Regions from separate parts of the Bradyrhizobium sp. LMG 9283 genome, predicted to be linked through region 1. Evidence: predicted binding sites of a transcription regulator. Region 1 holds the regulator's gene; each other region holds the start of a gene.
What was found. The regulator PhoB, encoded in region 1, activates phosphate uptake and scavenging genes when phosphate is short. The targets are predictions, from matches to a motif close to TGTCATNNANCTGTCAT.

Region 1 (7,845 bases):
GGGCTCTGCATTAGCGCCGCCGCCTTCGGCGTCACCTGGCTCGCGCTGATCCTGATCACGCTGCTCTACAACGGCCTGTCCGGCCTGAACCTCCAGGTCTTCACCGAGAACACGCCGCCGCCGGGCTCGACCGAGGGCGGCCTGCTCAACGCCATTGTCGGCTCGCTGATCATGACCGTGCTCGGCGTCGGCATCGGCGCGCCGCTCGGCCTGTTCGCCGGCACCTATCTCGCCGAGTACGGCCGCAACGACAAGCTGACCTCGGTGATCCGCTTCATCAACGACATCCTCTTGTCGGCGCCTTCGATCATCATCGGCCTGTTCATCTATGGCGCGGTGGTGGTGCCGATGCGCGGCTTCTCGGCGATCGCAGGCAGCCTTGCGCTGGCCGTCATCGTGATCCCGGTCGTGGTGCGCACCACGGAAGACATGCTGCTGCTGGTGCCGAATCCGCTGCGCGAAGCCGCCAGCGCACTGGGCTTGCCGCGCTCGCTGGTGATCAAGCGGATCGCCTATCGCGCCGCGCGCTCCGGCCTCATCACCGGCGTGCTGCTCGCCACGGCCCGCGTCGCCGGCGAGACTGCGCCGCTGCTGTTCACTGCGCTGTCGAACCAGTTCTTCAGCCTGAGCCTGAACAAGACGATGGCCAACCTGCCGGTCACCATCAACAACTTCGTGCAGAGCCCCTACGCCTACTGGAAGCAGCTCGCCTGGAGCGGTGCGCTGCTGATCACCCTGACCGTGCTTGCCCTGAACATTGGCGCGCGCATCATCGGCGCCGAGAGGACTGCAAAATGAGTGAAATGTCTGTTTCCGTGAGCGCGCCGACCGTTCATCCCGGTTCCCAGCCGCTGCCCGAGGCGCCGGCCAAGGTCACCGCGCGCAACCTGAATTTTTACTATGGCGAGCACCACGCGCTGAAGAACATCAACCTGGCGCTCGGCACCAACCGTGTCACGGCGTTCATCGGCCCGTCGGGGTGCGGCAAGTCGACCCTGCTGCGCATCTTCAACAGGATGTACGATCTCTATCCGGGCCAGCGCGCCACCGGCCAGCTGCTGCTCGACCACACCAACATCCTCGACCCCAAGCTGGATCTCAACCTGCTGCGGGCGCGGGTCGGCATGGTGTTCCAGAAGCCGACGCCGTTCCCGATGACGATCTACGAGAACATCGCCTTCGGCATCCGCCTCTATGAGAAGATCTCGAAGTCGGAGATGGATGACCGCGTCGAGAAGGCGCTGCGCGGCGGCGCGCTGTGGAACGAGGTCAAGGACAAGCTCAATGCCTCCGGCCTGTCGCTCTCCGGCGGCCAGCAGCAGCGCCTCTGCATCGCCCGCACCGTCGCGGTGCGGCCCGAGGTGATCCTGTTCGACGAGCCCTGCTCGGCGCTTGACCCGATCTCGACCGCCAAGGTCGAGGAGCTGATCCAGGAATTGTCCGAGAACTACACGATCGCGATCGTCACCCACAACATGCAGCAGGCGGCGCGCGTCTCCGACAAGACCGCCTTCATGTATCTCGGCGAGTTGATCGAATTCGACGACACCAGCAAGATCTTCACGTCGCCGAGCGACCGGCGCACGCAGGATTACATCACCGGCCGGTTCGGCTGAGGAGACGGAACATGGGTTCTGAACATACCGCAAAGGCCTTCGACACCGACCTCCAGGAGCTCACCCGCCTGGTCGCCGAAATGGGCGGCATCGCCGAGCGCATGATCGTCGATTCCGTCGACGCGCTGATCCGCCGCGACGTCGCGCTCGGCCAGCGCGTGGTCGCGACCGACGCCGAGCTCGACGCGCTGCAGAAGCGCATCGAGGAGCGCGCCGTGCTCACCATCGCCCGCCGCCAGCCGATGGCGGTGGATCTGCGCGAGATCGTCGGCGCCATGCGCGTCGCGACCGATCTCGAGCGCATCGGCGATCTCGCCAAGAACATGGGCAAGCGCGTCGCGGCGCTGGAGACGGATTTCCATCCGCTGAAGCTGTTCCGCGGACTGGAACACATGACCGATCTCGTGCAGCAGCAGGTCAAGTCGGTCCTGGACGCCTATGCCGCGCACGATCTGCCGGCGGCCATGGCGGTGTGGAAAGGCGACGAGGAAGTCGACGCCATCTGCACCTCGCTGTTCCGCGAGCTCCTCACCTATATGATGGAGGATCCGCGCAACATCTCGTTCTGCATCCACCTGATGTTCTGCGCCAAGAACATCGAGCGGATCGGCGATCACGCCACCAACATCGCAGAGACCGTGTTCTACATGATCGAGGGCCAGGCGATCACTGACAAGCGGCCGAAGGGCGACATGACGACCTTCGCCACGACGGTGCCGAATACCTAAGGGAGCGACGACAACATGGGCGCACGCATTATGGTGGTTGAGGACGAGGAAGCTCTCACCGAGCTTCTCCGCTACAACCTCGAAGGCGACGGCTATGACGTCGAGACGGTGATGCGCGGCGACGACGCCGACACCCGCCTCAAGGAGCACATTCCCGATCTGATCGTGCTCGACTGGATGCTGCCGGGCCTGTCAGGCATCGAGCTGTGCCGGCGGCTTCGTACCCGCCCCGAAACCAAGCAGCTGCCGATCATCATGCTCACCGCGCGCGGCGAGGAGAGCGAGCGGGTGCGGGGGCTTGCGACCGGCGCCGACGATTACATCGTCAAGCCGTTCTCGGTGCCGGAGCTCTTGGCGCGCGTGAAGGGTCTGCTCAGGCGCGCCAGCCCCGAGCGGCTCGCCACCGTGCTCGCCTATGGCGATATCGAGCTCGACCGCGACAAGCGCCGCGTGGCGCGCTCGGGCCGGCCGATCGATCTCGGCCCGACCGAATATCGCCTCTTGGAGTTCTTCTTGGAGCATCCCGGCCGCGTGTTCTCGCGCGAGCAGCTGCTCGACAGCGTCTGGGGCCGCGACATCTACATCGACGAGCGCACCGTCGACGTCCATATCGGCCGCCTGCGCAAGCTGCTCAATCTCGGCCGCGAGCAGGACCCGATCCGCACCGTCCGCGGCGCCGGCTACGCGCTGGACGATCGTTTCGCGAAGGCCGAGCAGACCTGAGGTTTGCGAGCTGTTGCCACACGCTCAGTGTCGTCCCGGACAAGCGTCAGCGCAGATCCGGGACCATAACCACAGGGCATGATTGTTTTGCGAAAAGGTAATTTCGAGTCCCCATAACCACATCTCTCGGTGGCTATGGGTCCCGGATCGGCGCGCGCTTGTGGCGCGTTTGTCCGGGACGACATCGGATTGTTTGAGCCGTCATCGTGTGACAGCTCATTTCTGATCTCAGAACAAACTCACCGCGTGCCCGGCTTCGCCGGTGCGCGACGGCGATCCGCTGCGGGCTGATAGGCCACGCGCGAGTGCTGGGCGCAATAGGGCAGGCCGGAGAGAGCCTTGCCGCCGCAGAAGAAGAAATCCGGGCTTGAGGGATCGCCGACCGGCCAGTGGCAGGTCGCCTCGTTCAATTCCAGCAGAGACAGCCGCTGACTCATCGGCACCACGTTGTCATAGGTGACAGGCTCGGCCTCCACCTCGACCTCGAAGGCCTGCGCCAGCGCGGTGTTGCCGCGCGCGACAGGGCGGGTCACCCGCATCATGTGCTGCGCGGGCCGTGCCTTGCGCGGCCGGGGCGCTGCCGATGAAGGGCTCTTGGCGCGGCCGGACAGACCGAGCCGATGCACCTTGCCGATCACGGCATTGCGGGTCACATTGCCGAGCTCCGCCGCGATCTGGCTGGCCGAAAGTCCGGCCTCCCAGAGCTTTTTCAGCTGCTCGACGCGATCATCGGACCAGGTCAAAACCGTCATTGCACCCTTTCCCTCGCTGCGCGCCTGCCATCCTGGGGCCTTCGCAGCGAATGCCTGAAGCCTTGAAAATCCCGTGCCGCAGAATCCCTTAAGGCTCGCCGGGCGCGCTCAAGACGCCCGAACGTTTACGCCGGTACATGAGGACTCTTGGGATCAGAACCGCTGCACGAGATGTCGTATCTGACAGTCCAAACGCTACAATATGGCGTGACTCCCGCGCAAGAGTCCGCCGACTCGCTTCCACATGTTCCGTGGTGAAAACTCCGCAAAATCGCCACCGCAAGACTACGGATTCAGCGTTTCGCGAGGCTTTCCGGGCGGCATTGACACCTGTCTTGCCAAGCATAAGATAGTCTTACGTGCCGCCCTTAAAAGGCGGCACGTTTCGTTTTCCGGGGCCGGTCGATGGTGCGTTGCGCAATGCACGTCTCACACCGTCCGCAACATTCAAGTGACGTCATGACTGACAGCGCCGCGCCGCATTTGCTCCCCGTTTTCGCCAGGGCCGACCTCGGTTTCGAGCGCGGCGAAGGCTGCTGGCTGATCGCGACCAATGGCGATCGCTATCTCGATTTCACCTCGGGCGTGGCGGTGAATGCGCTCGGCCATGTCCATCCCGCGCTGGTCAAGGCGTTGCAGGAGCAGGCGACGAAGCTCTGGCACATGTCGAACCTGTTCCAGAGCCCGGACGGCGAGAAGCTTGCCGCGCGTCTGTGCAAGGAAAGCTTCGCGGACTTCGTATTCTTCTGCAATTCCGGCGCCGAGGCGCTGGAAGGCGTAATCAAGCTGGTGCGCCACCATCACTTCTCCAAGGGGCATCCGGAACGTTACCGCATCATCACCTTCGAGGGCGCCTTCCACGGCCGCACGCTGGCGACGCTCGCCGCCACCGGGTCTGCAAAATATCTCGAAGGCTTCGGTCCGCCGATGGACGGCTTCGACCAGGTGCCACATGGCGATCTCGACGCTGTGAAGAAGGCGATCGGCCCGCACACCGCCGGCATCGTGATCGAGCCGATCCAGGGCGAGGGTGGCGTTCGCTCTGCGCCTCCCGGTTTCCTGAAGGCGCTGCGCGAGCTCTGCAACGAGCGCGGCATATTGCTCGCCTTCGATGAGGTGCAGACCGGCATGGGCCGCACCGGCGATCTCTTCGCCTATAGACGCACCGGCGTCACGCCTGACGTGATGTCGCTCGCCAAGGCGCTCGGCGGCGGCTTCCCGATCGGCGCGGTGCTGGCGACCGCGGAGGCGGCCGCTGGCATGGGGCCCGGCTCGCACGGCTCGACCTTCGGCGGCAATCCGCTCGCGATCTCGGCTGCGAACGCCGTGCTCGACGTCATGCTCAAGCCCGGCTTCTTCGACCACGTGCAGAAGATGTCGCTGCTGCTCAAGCAGAAGCTCGCCTCCGTGATCGACCGCCATCCCGATGTCGTCAGCGAAGTCCGCGGCGAGGGCCTCCTGATCGGCATCAAGGCTGTGGTGCCCTCGGGCGATCTCGTTGCGGCACTGCGCGCCGAAAAACTGCTCACGGTCGGGGCCGGCGACAATATCGTGCGCTTCCTGCCACCCTTGATCGTCACCGAGGCGGAGATCGAGGACAGCGTCGGGCGGTTAGAGCGCGCCTGCGCTGCGATCTCGTCCAGCCAGACCAAGCGGGTGGCAAGCTGATGAGCAAGTCGCCGAAGCACTTTCTGGATATTAACGAGCTGCCGCTGTCGGAGCTCAAGAGCATGCTCGCCGCCTCTTCCGCCATGAAGGCGAAGCAGAAGGCGCATCAGCCGGTCAGGCCGCTTGAAGGCAAGACGCTGGCGATGATCTTCGAGCGTCCCTCGACCCGCACCCGCGTCTCGTTCGACGTCGGCATGCGCCAGCTCGGCGGCGAGGCGATCATGCTCACCGGCGCCGAGATGCAGCTCGGCCGCGGCGAGACCATCGCCGACACCGCGCGCGTGCTGTCGCGTTATGTCGACGCCATCATGATCCGCATCCTCAATCACGATGCGTTGCTGGAGCTTGCGGCCAACGCCACCGTGCCCGTCATCAACGGCCTGACGCGACGCTCGCATCCCTGCCAGGTGATGGCCGACCTCATGACCTATGAGGAGCATCGCGGCCCGATCGAGGGCAAGACGGTGGCCTGGACCGGCGACGATAACAACGTGCTGGCGTCGTGGGCCCATGCCGCCGAGCGCTTCAAATTCCAGCTCAATGTCGCAACACCGCCGGAGCTCGCGCCGAAAAAGGCGATGCGCGACTGGATCAAGGCGACCAGCGCGCCGATCGTGCTTGGCAACGATCCCGAGGCCGCCGTGAAGGGCGCCGATTGCGTCGTCACTGACACCTGGGTGTCGATGGGCGACAAGGAGGGCGAGCACCGCCACAACGTGCTCAAGCCCTACCAGGTCAATGCCAAGCTGATGTCGCTGGCCAAGCCCGATGCACTGTTCATGCATTGCCTGCCCGCCCATCGCGGCGAGGAGGTCACGGATGAAGTGATCGACGGTCCGCAATCGGTCGTCTTCGACGAGGCCGAAAATCGCCTGCACGCGCAGAAGGGCATTCTGGCCTGGTGCTTCGACGCGGTGAAGTAGGTATTGGCAAGCATCACCGGCCACAAACACTGCTGTCGTCCCGGACAAGCGCGCCAAAAGCGCGCGCCGATCCGGGACTCATAGCCACAGGACGTCGTGTGGCGAGGACTCGAGGTTATCATCTCGCGCTGTGACGCGATCCTGTGGTTACGGTCCCGGATCTGCGCTTGCGCTTGTCCGGGGCGACACCCGAATTGGCGGCAATGTTGTGCAACCTCAAGCGCGTCCTGAGCCCCCCGCGCCCCTTCCATTTCCCACTCTCCGACCCCAGATAAAGCGCCATGGTTTTCCAATCCCCTGACATGAACACCGGGCCTGAAGGCCCGGTTCGCGCACCATCGGCGGTTCCAATCGACGACGCCGTGCTGCCTTACGAGGTCGACGCGCTCGATGTGCGCGGGCGCCTGGTGCGGCTTGGTCCGGCGCTGGACGACATTCTCACCAAGCACGATTATCCGGCGCCGGTCGGCAAGCTGCTTGGCGAGGCCATCGTGCTGGCGACGCTGCTCGGCTCGGCGCTGAAATTTGAGGGCCGCTTCATTCTTCAGGCCCAGACCGACGGCCCGGTGTCATTCCTGGTGGTCGACTACAAGGCACCCGATCATCTGCGCGCCTATGCTCGCTTCGATGCCTCGCGCCTGGGCACGGTGAAGGATTCCGGCACGCTGCTCGGCCGCGGTCATCTCGCCATGACCATCGACCAGGGCCCCGACATGAGCCGTTACCAGGGCTTGGTCGCGCTCAACGGCGGCAGTCTGGAAGATGCCGCCCACGAATATTTCCTCCGCTCCGAGCAGATCCCGACGCGCGTGCGCCTCGCGGTCGGCGAGGAGTGGCGCAGTAGCGACGGCGGCAAACATCGCTGGCGCGCCGGCGGCATGTTGATGCAGTTTCTGCCCAAGGCGCCGGAGCGCGCGCGGCAGGCGGATCTGCATCCCGGCGATGCGCCCGAGGGCACCGAGGTGCACAGCGTCACTGAGGACGACGCCTGGGTCGAGGCGCGCTCGCTGATCGAGACCGTCGAGGACGTCGAGCTGATCGATCCCGAGCTCTCCGGCGAGCGGCTGCTGTTTCGCCTCTTCCACGAGCGCGGCGTGCGCGTGTTCAACTCGCAGGGTCTTAAGGCGCGGTGCTCCTGCTCGCGCGATGCGGTTGCCTCGATGCTCAAGAGCTTCTCGCCCGACGACCGCGTCGCCATGGTCAAGGACGATAAGGTCGTCGTCACCTGCGAGTTCTGCTCGTCGGTGTACCAATTCACGCCACACGAGGCGGGCGCGGAGGGCGCGTAGATCGCAAAGGCCGTGGCCCGGGTGAGCGCAGCGATACCCGGGACGGTGCTTGCGGAATCCCGGATGTCGCTTCGCTCATCCGGGCTGCGCGACCGTGCTTGTGTCGCCCCTTGTCAATCCACCTCGCCAAAAATATTCTACTTTCC
Region 2 (7,845 bases), 3.5 Mb from region 1:
GTTCACCGGCCAGACCGGCGGCATCCTCGACTCCTTCTTCATTCGTGGCTTTCCGATCGGCGAGGGTAATGTCGGAGAAATTGCCTTCAACGGTGTCTATGGCGTTGCGCCGAACTACCGTGTCTTCACCGACTACGTCGAGCGCATCGAAATCATCAAAGGCCCGACCGCGCTGCTTTACGGGATGGCGCCGAACAGCAGCGTCGGCGGCACCATCAACATCGTTCCGAAGCGTGCAGGGGATGTCGACCTCACGCGGGTCACGACCGACTACGCGACGGGCTCCCAGCTCGGCACCCATGTCGACGTGAGCCGACGGTTCGGCGAGAACCGCGAGTTCGGCATTCGCGTCAATGGCAGCTATCACAATGGCGATACGCCGCTGGATAACCAGACCCGGGAGGCGCATGTCGGCTCCGCGGCGTTCGACTACCGCGGCGAGAAATTCAGAGCTTCGCTCGACTTCATCGATCAGGAAGAAAAGTTCGATGCGCCCACAAGGCCGTTCCTGGTCGCAACAGGCGTGGCCGTCCCGACCGCGCCGGTCGGACGGCGCAACGTCACACAGGCTTGGGAATGGGCCAAGGTTCACGACAACTCCCTGCTGGCACGCGCCGAATATGATGTGACTGACTCGGTGACGGTGTTCGCCGACGGCGGTGGCGGCAGGACCCAGGTCGATCGCCTGTTTGGCACGCCGACGATCCTGAACGCAGCGGGCAACACCACGTCGACGCCGGGTCACTTCAAATTCGATATCGACAGGAACGTGGCCGATGCCGGCGTGCGTGCCCGGTTCGAAACAGCCGCGATCAGTCACGCGGTGACCTTTCAAGGCAGCTACTACACGGATCAGATCTCGAGGGGCTCTGTGTCCGGAACGCCGGTATTGTCCAACATCTATGCGCCGATCGCCCGTCCCGAGCAGCTCGTCCCGGCGCCCGCGACCGTCCCGAGGCTGTCGGACACTGAATTGACCGGCCTTGCGCTGGCCGACACGTTGTCAGTGTTCCAGGATCGTCTTCAGCTGACCGTTGGTGTCAGGCAACAGGGCGTCAAGTCGAACAACTACAACACCACGACGGGGGCCGTCACTTCCGCCTACGACCAAACGGCGTTCACGCCGATGGTTGGCGTCGTCGTCAAGCCCTGGAGCAACGTTTCGCTGTACGCCAACTACATCGAAGGGCTGAGCAAAGGCGACGTCGCACCGGCGACCGCGAGCAATCAAGGAGAGGTCCTTGCGCCGTATTTCAGCAAGCAGAAGGAAGCAGGCGTCAAGGTCGATTTCGGCATGCTCGCCACCACGATCAGCCTGTTCGAGATCACCAAGCCGTCGGGACAGCTGGGTGCCGATAAGGTCTTCCGGGCCGACGCCGAGCAGCGCAATCGCGGCGTGGAATTCACCGTGTTTGGAGAAGTGCAGCCGGGCATTCGCGTGCTTGGCGGCGTGACGTTGATCGACGCAGAGCTGACAAAGACGAGCACGCCAGCCAATCTTGGCAGGACGCCGATCGGCGTGCCTCAGGTGCAGGCCAATCTGTCGGCTGAATGGGACACCCCGTTCGCGCCCGGACTGACGCTGGTCGCCAACACTATCTATACGGGACATCAATATCTGGATGGAGCAAATGCGCAGGTCATTCCGGCCTGGACCCGGCTCGATCTCGGCGCGCGCTACAACACGCGCATCAACAACCGTCCCGTCACGCTTCGCGCTCTGGTCCAGAACGTGTTCGATACCAATTACTGGGCTGGCGTGGCGAGCTTCTCCGCAGTGGCGCAAGGCGCGCCGCGAACCCTGCTCTTGTCGATGTCGACGGATTTCTGAGCGGAGAGCCCAGCTCGTCTAACGCCTCACGATAGACCCAGAACGGCCAACCAGCCGGGCAAGCTGCTTGAAGCGGCTACCGACGCGGTCGGCGACGAGGTCGCCGAGCCGGTGCTCGAACACCAGCATCAATTTGCGGCTCTGGCTGCGGAAATGCGTGGCGGGCAGGACGCCCGGACGCGCCGCCGAGATCAGGTGCGCGACGCGAAACGCAGCGCCCAGCAGGCGTGCGCGTTCGAGCTGGGCCGGTGTCAGCAGCTCCTGCGTGGTGGCCGGTGGCTGGTTCTCCTCGCTGAGGCCTGCATAGCGATAGAACACCGATAGTCCGACGAAGGCGCGCTCGGTGTGGGTGATCGCACCGAAATTGCCGTTGACGACGAGGCTCAGCGTCTGCTCGCCGCGATGGTCGGGATGCACGCGCCAGCCGATGTCGGAGAGCAGGCACGCGGTGTGGCGGAGGCGACGGTCCTCTTCAGTCTCGCGCACCTTGACCACGCGCACCAGGCGGTCGGTCCAGGCGATCAGCTCGCGGGCGTGTTTCGCCGAGCGTGACAGCAACTGGTTCAGCTCCTCGGCCGCGCAGATCAGCCCGTCCTTGTTGCGCTCGGACTCCGATAGCTTCTCGTGCAACAGGCCTTCGCGCACGCCGAAGGTCGAGAACACGATCGTCTTGGGTTTGGCGACGCGGATGATGTGCTCGAGCACCAGCGCTGCATAGGTGAGGAGCGGGCGCCGCGCATCGGCGACGATCTCGATGTCGGCAAGCATGTCGGCGGCAGCGAGGCGCCGGAGGCGGCGCGAGAAGTCGAGCGCCTCGGCGGCCGAAATCGAATAGCCGTGCATCACCTGGAGCGGATAGCCGCTCTGGATGATGTGGATGCGCGCGAGCGCGCGCCAGGTGCCGCCGACGGCATAAAAGGTGCGGCCGCGGCCTGCTGTGAGTTGCGGCACCTCGTCGAGCTCCTCGCGCACGATGCGATCGGCGCGCTTGAGCGATTTGTGCGCGAGGTCCTGGAGCGCGAGTCCGCCGAGCGGCAGCGTCACGCCGCTGCGTACGGCGTTCTTGCGTACGTCGATCAGCTCGAGCGAGCCGCCGCCGAGGTCGCCGACGATGCCGTCGGGAATGTGGATGCCGGAGATCACGCCGAGCGCCGACAGCCGCGCCTCACGCGGACCCGACAGGATCTCGATCGTCACCGCGCAAATGCGCTCGGCCCTGGCGATGAAGTCGGGGCCATTGGAGGCGTCGCGGCAGGCCGCGGTCGCAATCGCGAACACGCGCCCGACCTGCATCACGCGGCACAATGCGCGGAAGCGCTTGAGCGAGGTCAGCGCCTTGTCGACGGCATCGGGGGCGAGCAGACCCGTGCTCTGCACCTCGCGTCCGAGGCCGCACAGCGTCTTCTCGTTGAAGATGGGGATGAGGCTCCGCGACAGTCCCTCATAGACGACGAGACGGACCGAGTTGGAGCCGATGTCGATAACCGCGACGCTCGAGCCGCGCTTGCGCGGCCGCTTCACGTCGCAGGTCCCGAATCAGGATTGATGGCGTTCGTTCCGGCGCGTGAGACGACGCGGCGAGGATTCCTTGAGCGACTTTCCACGGCCAGACAGACTCGGATTTGTCATGAAGTAGTTGTGGACGTTGAAAGGCTCCTCGCCTTTCGCGGCCTTCATACGCGTTGAAGACCCATCCGGCAACAACTGCCAGCTCTGCTCATTGTCCTTCAAGTTCGCGACCATGATCTGTTCGAGAACCTGCTGATGCACCGTGGGATTTTGCAGCGGACACAGCACCTCGACGCGGCGGTCGAGGTTGCGCGGCATCATGTCGGCGGAGGAGATATACACAGCCGCTTTCGCGCTCGGCAGGCCTTGGCCCATGCCGAAGCAGTAGATTCGGCCATGTTCCAGGAAACGTCCGATGATCGATTTGACGCGGATGTTCTCCGAGAGGCCGGGGATGCCGGGCCGGAGGCAGCAGATCCCGCGCACCACGAGCTCGACCTGCACGCCCGCCTGGGAGGCCTCGTAGAGCGCGTCGATGATGTCGGGGTCGACCAGCGCGTTCATCTTCATCCAGACTGCGCCGGGCCGGCCGTGCCGCGCATGCGCGGTCTCGCTTTGAATGTGCTCGATGATGCGTTTGCGCAAGGTCAGTGGCGACACTGCCATCTTTTCCAGATCGCTGGGCGCGGCATAGCCGGTGATGAAATTGAACACGCGCGCGGCATCGCGGCCGATGGTCGGATCGGAGGTGAAGTAGGAGAGGTCGGTGTAGATGCGCGCGGTGACCGGGTGGTAGTTGCCGGTGCCGGTATGGACGTAAGTCGTCAGGCTGCCGCCCTCGCGGCGCACGACCATCGAGAGTTTGGCGTGCGTCTTCAATTCGAGGAAGCCGTAGACGACCTGCACGCCGGCGCGCTCGAGGTCGCGCGCCCAGCGGATGTTGGCTTCCTCGTCGAAGCGCGCCTTGAGCTCGATCAACGCGGTGACGGACTTGCCGGCCTCGGCGGCCTCCGCCAGCGCGCGCACGATCGGCGAGTTGTTGGAGGTGCGGTAGAGCGTCTGCTTGATCGCGACGACGTCAGGATCGCGCGCGGCCTGCTGCAGGAACTGCACGACGACGTCGAAGGATTCATAGGGATGGTGGACGATCAGGTCCTTCTGCCGGATCGCGGCAAAGATGTCGCCGCCATGCTCGCGCACGCGCTCCGGATGGCGCGGCACGTAGGGGGTGAATTCGAGATCGGGCCGGTCGAGGCGGGTGAGCTGCGAGAGCTCGTTCATGGCCTGCACGCCGTCAACCAGGAAGACCTCGTCGTCGGCAGCCGAAAGCGCATGCTGCACGAAGCTGCGCAACTGCTCCGGCATCTTGGCGTCGATCTCGAGCCGGATCACCGATCCGCGGCGGCGCCGCTTGAGCGCGGTCTCGAACAGGCGGACAAGGTCTTCGGCCTCTTCCTCGATTTCGAGCTCGGAGTCGCGGATGATGCGGAAGGCGCCCTGGCCGTGCAGATTGTAGCCGGGGAACAGGCGGTTGATGAACAGGGCGGTGGCCTGCTCCAGCGAGATCAGCCGCACCGTGCCTTCGGCCGGCAGGCGGATGAAGCGGTCGATCTTGCCCGGCATGCGGATCAGCGCGTTCATTTGCTTGCCGTCGGCGGCGCGCGTGAGCTGGAGCGCTATGGTGAAGCCGAGGCTCGGAATGAACGGGAAGGGGTGGGCGGGATCGATCGCGAGCGGCGTCAGCAGCGGGAACACATTGTTGAGGAAGTAGTCCTCGATCCAGGCCCGCTCCGCCTTGGTGACGTCCCTGCCGTCGACCAGCACGATGCCGACCTCGGCCAGCGTAACGCGCAGATCGCGCCAGATCGCCTGCTGGTCGGAGGCGAGCTGGGAGACGGTGCGGTTAATCAGCGCGAGCTGCTCCGACGGCGTCAGGCCATCTGGACTGCGCTCGGCAATGCCCTCGCGCACCTGGGCCTTGATGCCAGCGACGCGGACCATGAAGAACTCGTCGAGGTTATTCGCGGAAATCGACAGGAATCTCACCCGCTCCAGCACGGGGTGGCTGGGATTGACCGATTCCTCCAGGACGCGGCGGTTGAAATGCAGCCAGGACAGCTCGCGGTTGATGAACCGTTCAGGGCTGGATGCGATCGCCGGCAAACCCTCGATTTCCGGGACTTTCTCTTTGATTTCAACAGCTTGCGCAGAGTCCATCAGAAGTCGGTCCATCTAGTTCGCCCCCATTGCGACTTACGCGCAAAATCGGCGGGAGCATGTGTTAGAGCGATGACGTTTCGATGACATTGATGTTCCGCCGCTGCGCCGCGTCAAGGCGGGTTTCAGGCCGCTTTGGGAGACCGCGAGCCGGTCAGGCGTCTCGGAGCAACTCAGCGGCCAGCGCCCGGGTGACGGGGCGGCCGAGCCGCAGGGCTTCGCTGTCGAGCAGTTCCACGGCCTGCCGGGCGGCGGCCGAGGACCGCTCCAGGCGGGTGGCGAGGTAGCCGACCACGCTCTCGTCGACGGTGAGCTGGCGGTCGGCGCAGAACTTGACGATCAGGCCGCGGAAGAGCTGGTCGTCGGGGGGCTGCAGCGCGACCACCGGAACGGCCCGCAGACGCGAGCGCAAGTCGCGAAGCTCGATCTCGAGCGCGGCCGGCGCCTCGCGTCCGGTGAAGAGGACGCAGGCACCGTCCTCGCGGGCGAGGTTCATCAGGTGAAACAGGGCGCGCTCGTCAAAATCCCTTGTCTTGAGATCCTCGACCACCAGGGCGCCGGTGGCGAGCGCGCCCGGAACGCCTGCGGCAGTGAGTGCATTGGCGGTGGTCGAACGGGCGCCTGATACTTCGGCCCAGATCGCGGCGAGATGGCTCTTGCCGCTTCCTTCCGGCCCGGCCAGCCACATGATCCGGTTCGGCCATTCCGGCCAGCTGTCGATCAGGCCGAGACCGGCCGCATTGGCCGGGCCTTCGAGGAAATTGTCCCGGCTGAGGCTCTCCGCATGCGGAAGTGAAAACGCCAATTGTCGGGGATGAACGCGGCCTGCCACGCTTGCTTTGCTCCATGCCGGCACGCCGGCCCGTCTGAAGAGGTTCGACTTGATCGTGCGGGACTTGGCCTTTTGCCAGGCCGTATCCTCACTTCATTTGGCCTCGATCGTGCTCATGTGCTTTAGCCACTCGACGAGATAGAGCGACACGGAGGAGAGCGTGAAGACCGTGACGAGGCCCATCAGGATGATATCATAAGGTGCCGGCTTGAAGCCGAAGGCAAGCGCCGCCAACACCAAGGCCGCGAACGCCACCTGTGCCACGGTGTTGAGCTTGGACACCTTCGACGGCTTCATCTTGACCGGCCGGTCGAACAACCAGGATACGATCACGGCGGCAACGATCATGATGTCGCGCGAGACCACCAGGATCACGATCCAGCGCGGGATCGCGCCCCAGATGCCGAGCGCCATGTAGATCGAGACCAGCAGCGCCTTGTCCGCGAGCGGATCGAGTAGGGCGCCGAGTTCGCTGGTCATGTTGAAGCGCTTGGCCAAGAAGCCGTCCACGGCATCGCTGATGCCGGCGATCAGGAAGACGGCGAACGCCACCTCCATTTGGCTCGACACGATGGCCCAGACGATGATCGGGACCAGCATGATGCGGCCCAGGGTAATGATGTTCGGAATACTCACGAAAGCGCTTCCCGGCACCCGGTCTGACCTCGATCCGGCCCCTCAGGAGGCTGAACCGGTTGATATCTCTACATAGTATAGGGAGGAGCGCCATGCGAGCCATTGCGCGTCCCCGGAATTCGACGTAACCAGCCGCGAACCCACTGGAAATCGGGCATGACCGACCGCAAAAACGGCCTCACTTACGCCGATTCAGGCGTCGATATCGACGCGGGCAACCGATTGGTCGACCTGATCAAGCCGATGGTGCGCGCCACCGCACGGCCGGGCGCGGATGCCGAGATCGGCGGCTTCGGCGGTCTGTTCGACCTCAAGGCGGCCGGTTTCAAGGACCCGGTCCTCGTGGCCGCGACCGACGGTGTCGGCACCAAGGTCAAGATCGCGATCGAGACCGGTCTGCATGGCGGCATTGGCATCGACCTCGTGGCCATGAGCGTCAACGACCTCGTTGTGCAGGGCGCCGAGCCGCTGTTTTTCCTGGATTATTTCGCCTGCGGCAAGCTCGACCCCGAGGCCACCGCCGCGATCGTCGCAGGCGTTGCGGAGGGCTGCCGCGAGTCCGGCTGCGCCCTGATCGGCGGGGAGACCGCCGAGATGCCTGGCCTCTACAAGGACGGCGACTACGACCTCGGCGGCTTTGCCGTCGGCGCCGCCGAGCGGGGCACGCTGCTGCCGCGCCAGGACATCGCGGCGGGTGACGCCGTGATCGGTCTTGCCTCGTCGGGCGTGCATTCCAACGGCTTCTCGCTGGTGCGCAAGATCGTGGAACAATCCGGTCTCGGCTTCTCGGCGCAGGCGCCGTTCGCGCCCGTGATGACGC
Region 3 (7,845 bases), 3.7 Mb from region 1:
GGTTGGATGGCCGAGACCGCAACACTCAAGCCGACAAACGTGACGGCGATGGCGAAGATCAGCGATAGCAGCGTCACCGGCACGTTATAGGCGCCGGCCGCGCCCGGCCCGTACGCCAGCATGGCGATGAAATGCGTCGCCCAAATGCCGCAGCCGGCAACGACTGCGTCGAGCGTTAACCATACTAGGCGGCCCGATCCTTGCGTTGCGCGCGCCCGGTGAAACAGGCTGATCGCGGCTGTGCTGGCGAGCAGGCACACCGCGCCGCCAAGCGCGACCAACCGCCAGTCATGTTCGTCAGTCAGACAGTAAAGGACCTGATACATGAGCATTCCCCAAGCCTGCCATCAGCAGTGCGGGGAAGTGGTGGATTTTGAGTAACGGAGGATGACTGCCGTTCCGGATGGTGAACAGGAACTTCCAAAATCAACCGATCGTTGCGGGTCAAAAAGCGTTCGTCCCCTTTTTTCAACGCCGGATGAGCCATGCCATTCCAATCAACCTTGCCGCGCGCGCATGTCAGCCGCGCCGGCTGCACAGGGAACGTGCATGGTTGCTTCGAGTTGGCTGCCGGGACCTACATCCAAGGGTTAGGTATGGCAACGAAGCACTACTCTACTGCCTCACACAGCAGGTCGGAGTTCGGCAAGCCGACGAGTCTTGCAATCGTCGCCGGTCTGATCGGCGTGCTGTTCGCAGGCAGCACCGTGGTGACGCCGCTCTATGTGATCTACGAGCGACAGTTCGGCTTCTCGCAGATCACGCTGACGCTCATCTACGCGGCCTATGTGATCGGCAATCTGGCTGCGCTGCTGATATTCGGGCGCATCTCCGACCAGATCGGCCGCCGCCGGACAGCCCTAACCGCAATGGTCATCGCCATCATCGGCGCACTGGTGTTCCTGTTCGCGCACGGCATCGCCGCGCTCTATGTCGGGCGCGTGCTGAGCGGGCTGGCGATCGGCATCGGCGCCGCAACTGGCACGGCCTGGCTTTCGGAGCTGATCGCAGAGACCGACAAATCCCGCGCCACTGTCGTTGCGACGGCTGCAAATTTCGCGGGCCTCGGTATCGGCGCGCTGATCGCGGGGCTGCTCGCCGACTACGCGCCACATCCGCTGCGGATGCCCTTCATCGTCTATCTGGCGGCGCTCCTGCTCACTGCCATCCTTCTTGCCTTTGCCAGCGAGACGGTTCCGCGGCCACTCGATGCGCTGATGCGGATTTCGGTCCGTCCGCGCGCGGCGGTACCTCCCGCCATTCGCGCCGCATTCGTCGCGCCGGCGGTGACGGGCTTCGGCGCGATGGCGCTGGTGGCGTTCTTTGCCGCGCTGGTGCCGAGCGTGCTCGCCAACGAGCTGCACGAGACCAGCCACGCCATCGCAGGGGCAGTCTTCCTTGAACTCGCCGCAGTGGTGGCCATCGTCATCGCGCTGACGCGCTCGCTCTCGAGCCGCACGGCCATGCTCTGCTCCCTCGGCCTCATGCTGCCGAGCGTGGCATTGATCGTCGCCGCACAATTTCAGGCCTCGGTGGCGCTGATGATCACGGCAACCGCGCTGTGCGGCGTCGCGGTGGGACTGGGTTATCGCGGCAGCCTGCAGGTGGTGAACCAGATCGCGCCGGAGGATCGTCGCGGGGAAGTCGTCTCGGCCTATTTCATCTGCGGCTTTCTCGGCAACGCCCTGCCTGTGATCGGCATCGGCGTGATCTCGACGCTGGCAAACCCGCGTCTTGCGAGCCTTGTCTTCGCCGTGATGATCGCGGCCTTTGCTGTGATCGCGCTCGGCTTCGGCCTCAAATATTCGGACCGCTGACTGTCGAACGCCGCGCTGACGGCGCGGCGTTCTCGACATCGCCCCGGTACATTCGCCTCAGCTCGCCGCGCGCAGATTCACTTTGCTCTCGGCCAGCGCCGTCAGCTTCTTGTCGGTCGCCTTTTCTTCCTCGAGCGTCTTGGCGAGCACCGCCGCACAGTCGCTGCGGCCGAGCTGCTTGGCCCAGGCGATCAGGCTGCCGTAGCGGACGATCTCGTAATGTTCGGCGGCCTGCGCCGCATTGATCAGGGCCGCATCCAGCACCGCCTTGTCCGCAACCTCACCGGCAGTCTCGTCGGCTTCCTCGATGATGCCGTCGATGGCTGGGCAGTCGACCGCCTTCACGGCGACGCCGTGCATTTTGAACACTTCTTCGAGGCGTGCGACGTGCTGGTTGGTTTCCTCAAGGTGCGTCAAAAAGCCCTGTTTCAGCTGCGGATCGGTGGCCCTGCTTGCCATCTTCGGCAGCGCCTTGGTGAGCTGCTGCTCGGCATAATAGATGTCCTGGAGCTGATGCACGAACAGGTCGTTCATGGTTTTGATGTCCTTTGTGAACAGTCCCATCGTTCCGGTCCTCTCGGTTTCGGGAACACGGAGGCGCCGGCTTGCACGAAAAGCCGCATATTCCGCCATGTTCGATTGCTGATCGAGCCTAACGAGCATGCGGCATCGACGTTCCAAAAAGGCCGATGACCGCTTGCGCTGGAACAATGCGAACAATGCCAAGATTTGAAATCATGCTGGCACACCAAGCGCGCGAGAGGAGCCGGTTTCACGACTCATATGCTTAACGCGCATCCGATGTGAACCGCGTATGACAAAAGTGGCCGGTCCAATGCAGAACCTATTGTTGTCAAGGGCTGCACAAGCCGCTGTTTTTGCCTTAAATGAGCTGGATCATGCCTAGCGATCGATGCTTGCCTTTGGCCGTGATCGCGCCCGACCGGCCAATGCCTGGCCCGGTCGTCTTTGCCCCCCGCCGGGAGGATGAATGCACGGACTGCTGCCCGCGCTGAAGCGCGGCTTCAAGAGATGGATCGGCTGGCGACGGCTCGGAATTGCCGCGAGCGTCTTCATCATCGCCTTCGCGATCACAACGCTGGTGCGGACCCTCAAGGGCATCGATACCGGGGTCATCCTGACCGCATTGACCGAGATTCCCCGCGGCAGTATCGGGCTGGCGGCAATCTGCGTCTTCTTTGCGTTCTGTACGCTGACCTTCTACGACTTTTTTGCGCTGCGAACGATCGGCAAGAAGCACGTGCCCTATCGCATCGCGGCGCTCTCCAGCTTCACGTCCTACTCGATCGGCCACAATATCGGCGCCACCGTCTTCACCGGCGGGGCAATCCGCTTCCGGATCTATTCGGACTACGGGCTGAACGCGATCGACGTCGCGAAGATCTGCTTCCTGTCAGGCCTGACCTTCTGGCTCGGTAACATCTTCGTGCTCTCGATCGGCATGGCCATCCATCCGGATGCCGCCTCCGCGATGGACCAGCTGCCCGCGTCGCTGAACCGCCTGATCGCGCTCGGCGGCCTCGCCTCGATCGGCGCTTATCTGGTCTGGCTCTGCATGGGCGAAAAGCGGCGCGAGCTTGGCCAGAAAGGCTGGAAGGTGGTGCTGCCGTCGGCACCGCTGACATTGGTGCAGATCCTGATCGGCGTGGTCGATCTCGGCTTCTGCGCCACCGCCATGTACCTCTTGATGCCGGCCAACCCGCCGATCGACTTCATGTCGCTCGCCGTAGTGTTCATTCTGGCGACCCTGATCGGCTTTGCCAGCCACGCGCCCGGCTCGATTGGCGTGTTCGATGCAGCCATGCTGGTGGCGCTGCCGGAATTCGGCCGCGAACAGCTGCTGGCGACGCTGCTGGTGTTCCGTCTTCTCTATTTCGTGATCCCGTTCGCCCTTGCCATCTCCATCATGGGCGCGCGCGAGCTCTGGATGAATGTGGTCGAGCCCTGGCAGGAACGACGGCGGCTGGCGGAGGCCTGCGCGCAGGCCAACCTGCCCAAGCAGGTGACGACCATGGAACGTGAGCGGTCGCTGCGCCAAGCCGCCAAGCGCTAGGTCTCCCCTGAGACAAAGGTTGCGGGCGGGTGAGCAATGCTCTCTTATTTCCGCCTCAACTTTGCCGTTGAAGACGCGGGCCATGTTCCGATCATCGCTTAAAACCCTCTCCGCAGGCGCCCTGCTGCTTGTCGGGTTGCTGACGATTTTGCCTCCCGAGCCCGCTGCCGCGCAGGACAGCGCCCTGCAAATCACCTGGGAGGTGCGCAACCGCTTCCGGCTGTTCCGTGAGGAACGCGACTTCCTGCTCCATGTCGAAAACGCGCGTAACCGCAGCATCCTTGCCGCCGAGCAGTCACTGGAGCTCCAGAGCGAGGGCCGCGGCTGGGCGCGCAACATGGTCAACCGCCTGTGCATCGACCTCCAGGGCCGGGTCAACCAGCCCTGCACCCGCGACAATGTTAAAGAGAACTACATTACACCGATCGATCATCCGGTGACGGTGCGCCTGACCGGCGCGGTGCCGGTCGGCGCGATCTGCGCCTGGTCGTTCGATGATGGTGATGGACCGCAAGCCTCGACCTTCGACTGCGCCGAGCCGGTCAATTTGCGCGTCCGCTACGGCAAGCCGACGGTCGCGACCGTCGACGTTTCCGCCGGCTCCGATCCGAGCCAGCGGGTCCAGACCGAGATTCAGGTCCGCGACATCTTCATCGCTGGCCTAGGGGACAGCATCGCCTCCGGCGAAGGCAATCCGGATCGGCCGCTGGCACTGGCAGATGAAGGATTTTGCTTCCGCTCCTATCTCGGCACCGCAGGCGCGCAGTATTACCGGCCGAGCCGCCACGGCTTCAAGGGCGGCCGCGCCTGTGAGGCGCCGGATACGCTCGCCAACTGGCAACGCTACGGCGCGCTCTGGTTCAACGCGCCTTGCCATCGCTCGCTCTACAGCTACCAGGCGCGCACCGCGCTGGCGCTTGCGGTGCGCTACACCCACATCGCCGTGACCTTCCTGCCGCTCGCCTGCACCGGCGCCAGCATTGGCGACGGGCTGCTCGGCTCACAGCGCGCCCGCGAATGCCCGCCCGGCAAGACCGGCGTCTGCAACACCAGCGTGAACGCCCAGGTCGCCGAGCTGCGCGAGGCGCTCACCGCGGCAAAGAAACGCCAGCCCGACCGCACGCTCGATCTCGTGCTGCTGTCGGTCGGCGCCAACGACGTCTATTTCTCCGGCCTCGTCGCCGACGTCATCGTCGATACCGCGACCGAGCGCGCGCTGTTCCGCCGCTCCGGCGTGATGGCCAGCGTCGATGATTCCCGCGATGCGCTGCAGCGCGAGCTGCCGCAGAACTTCGTCAAGCTGCGCGAGGCGCTGAAGCCGCTTGTCGGCGGCGACCTCTCGCACGTGGTCTATGTCTCCTACGCCAATCCTGCGCTCGCCGACGGCGGCGTGCCCTGCCGCGGCGGCCGCGCCGGCTTCGACATCCATCCGTCCTTCAACGCCGATCCGCAGCGCCTCGCCCGCGTCTCCAACTTCGTCGACACCGAATTCCTGCCGCAGCTGAAGGGACTCGCCACCTGCACCCGCGGCGCGCTGTGCCGCGATCCCGAATCCGACCGCATGACCTTCGTCGACGCGCACCAGGACGCGTTCGCCGACCACGGCTTCTGCGCCCATTCGGGCAACGATCCCGAATTCGACCGCAGCTGCTTTGCCGAGAACGGCCAGAGCTTCAATCCTGATATCGTCAGCGCAGCGAGCCAGCCGATGCTGTGCGGCCGCGGCGCCTCGGAATATCGCGCCTACCTGCCCCGCGCACGCTGGATCCGCGACGCCAACGACAGCTATTTTGCTGCGATGACCTATCCGCAAGGCCTGCCCGCGGCGAGCCAGCCGACCGACATCCACGACGCGACCTGGGGCGTGCTGTCCGCCGTCTATGGCGGCGCGGTGCATCCGAGCGCGGAAGGTCATGCTGCAATGGCGGATGCTGCGCTGCCGGCCGCAAGCGCCGTGCTGGGGCTCGATGCGGTGCCGCCCAACGTGACGCGAGGATTTCTGCCGCAGTTGCTGCCGAGCGCGCAGCAGTAGTTGCAAGCGCGAGCTCTCTCCGCATCATCATTGCGAGCGCAGCGAAGATTCCATGGGGAGTGGATAGCGACCGGGTCTGAGGCCAGACTGAGGTTGCTGAAGCACTCAACCTGGAGACAACGATGTTGCTCGATCATCTTTCCGACGGACTGGCCGCTATCCGGACGCAGATTGGCGCAATTTTTTTGTCATTGGAACTGAGCCGTTCGACATGGCTGGTTACATCGCTGTCGCCCGGCAAGGGCGAGAAGATGTCCAAACACAGCGTGAAGGCCGGCGCTATTGCGGAGCTTTTGAAGCTCTTTGCAGCGCTGAAGCGTAAGGCCCAGGCGCGAACGGGCGAGAGTTATCCGATCATCACCATCCAGGAGGCGGGGCTGGATGGGTTCTGGCTTCACCGCACTCTGCAGTCGGAGGGCGTCGAGAGCTACGTGGTCGATCCGGCCTCGATCGCGACGCCGCGCCGGCGCCGGCGGGCCAAGACGGACCGGTTGGACGGCGAGACGCTGTTGCGGTCGCTTCTGGCCTACAAGCGCGGCGAGCCACGGGTCTGCGCGATGGTCGTTGCCCCCTCTCCGGAAGAAGAGGACCGCCGCAGGCTTTGCCGGGAGCGGCGGACCTTGATCGCGGAGCGGATCGTGCATGTGAACCGGATCAAGGGTGTTCTGTTTGCGCAAGGGATATTCGACTACGTGCCGCTGCGGCGCGATCGACGGACGCGGCTCGAGGCCTTGCGCACGGGGGACGGGCGGCTGCTGCCGGCGCATTTGAAGGCGCAGATCAGCCGCGAGCTCGACCGGCTCGAACTTCTGCTCGACCAGATCGCGGCGGTAGAGCGCGAGCAGGATGCATTGCTGGCTGCAAGCCGACCAGCAGGCGAGAAGGCTGCATCGAACCCGGTCGCGATGCTGCTCGACTTGAAGGGCCTGGGCCCGAACTTTGCTGCCATTCTCTGGTCGGAGGCCTTCCACCGTCAGTTCACCAACCGCCGCCAGGTTGCGTCCTATGCCGGTCTTGCGGCCACGCCATGGCGCAGTGGCGGCATTGAGCGTGAGCAGGGCGTGTCGAAGGCCGGCAATCCGCGCCTGAGAACCACGATGATCCAGCTCGCCTGGCTGTGGATACGTCACCAGCCTCAATCGGCTCTGACCCAGTGGTTCAAGGCCAACAGCCAGCGCGGCCGCAAGCGCACAATCGTGGCGCTGGCGCGCAAGCTGCTCGTGGCCCTGTGGAAATACGTGACCGCCGGCGTCGTGATCGAGGGAGCCGTGGTGAAGCCCGGCGCCTGACACCACGCCTCTCAGCCTCAAAACCAATCCGCCGAGGTTGATCAGCCTCGGCCGATCCGGGTGGACGAACCGATGGATTGCATGGCTTCAAACGCCGTAACGAAGAAGGGTCTCGTCCTCCTCTCGAGCCTGCCCGCCGCAAGCGGAATGTTGGTGCAGTTGCCACCGCGCAACGACCGAATGTGAGTTTGATCTGGCATGCAAACCAGATTGCCAAAACCGGCTCGACCCTTGGATCGCCAACCATAGGAGTAGTTCACGCCGCACTTCCCGACCTAACGAGCCTGAAGGCGTGCTCGCTCAGGTCAAGACCAAGCCGCTTCGCGGCGGCCCTCACGGGCCGGTCTTGACCTGATCTGCGCGCGCCATCCGAAAAGTTCCGCGGTCGGGACGAAGAGCTGGCCTGCAATCGAACAAAGAGCTGACCATAAATCTTGACACATCAAATCCCCATGTGAGCAATCCAGAGTCCCTCCGCAGAAAGATGCAGAAAGATTCTGGATTGCTTCGCTGCGCTCGCAATGATGAGTTTGGCTGGCTATCTCCACACACTCGCTGTCATCGCCCGACTTGATCGGGCGATCCAGTACGCCGTGACAGCAGTGATTGAATCGAGAAGCCGCGGCGTACTGG

Region 2: the regulator PhoB is predicted to act here: its motif matches at 5,630-5,646, upstream of P6U29_RS23865 (RNA degradosome polyphosphate kinase).
Region 3: the regulator PhoB is predicted to act here: its motif matches at 2,621-2,637, upstream of P6U29_RS15755 (YbhN family protein).

The regions. Positions count from the first base shown of each region.
Region 1 covers NZ_CP120691.1:8,506,739-8,514,583, reverse strand. The annotation lists gene pstA (phosphate ABC transporter permease PstA) at 1-798, shown strand, start outside; gene pstB (phosphate ABC transporter ATP-binding protein PstB) at 795-1,616, shown strand; gene phoU (phosphate signaling complex protein PhoU) at 1,628-2,344, shown strand; gene phoB (phosphate regulon transcriptional regulator PhoB) at 2,360-3,067, shown strand; gene P6U29_RS39710 (GcrA family cell cycle regulator) at 3,307-3,819, opposite strand; gene P6U29_RS39705 (aspartate aminotransferase family protein) at 4,279-5,487, shown strand; gene argF (ornithine carbamoyltransferase) at 5,487-6,410, shown strand; gene P6U29_RS39695 (Hsp33 family molecular chaperone) at 6,692-7,699, shown strand.
Region 2 covers NZ_CP120691.1:5,035,761-5,043,605, reverse strand. The annotation lists gene P6U29_RS23875 (TonB-dependent receptor) at 1-1,831, shown strand, start outside; gene ppx (exopolyphosphatase) at 1,850-3,352, opposite strand; gene P6U29_RS23865 (RNA degradosome polyphosphate kinase) at 3,368-5,557, opposite strand; gene P6U29_RS23860 (chromosomal replication initiator DnaA) at 5,712-6,389, opposite strand; gene P6U29_RS23855 (CDP-alcohol phosphatidyltransferase family protein) at 6,483-7,025, opposite strand; gene purM (phosphoribosylformylglycinamidine cyclo-ligase) at 7,182-7,845, shown strand, end outside.
Region 3 covers NZ_CP120691.1:3,392,629-3,400,473, reverse strand. The annotation lists gene P6U29_RS15770 (EAL domain-containing protein) at 1-326, opposite strand, end outside; gene P6U29_RS15765 (MFS transporter) at 486-1,817, shown strand; gene P6U29_RS15760 (ferritin-like domain-containing protein) at 1,875-2,381, opposite strand; gene P6U29_RS15755 (YbhN family protein) at 2,809-3,891, shown strand; gene P6U29_RS15750 (hypothetical protein) at 3,974-5,923, shown strand; gene P6U29_RS15745 (IS110 family transposase) at 6,046-7,212, shown strand.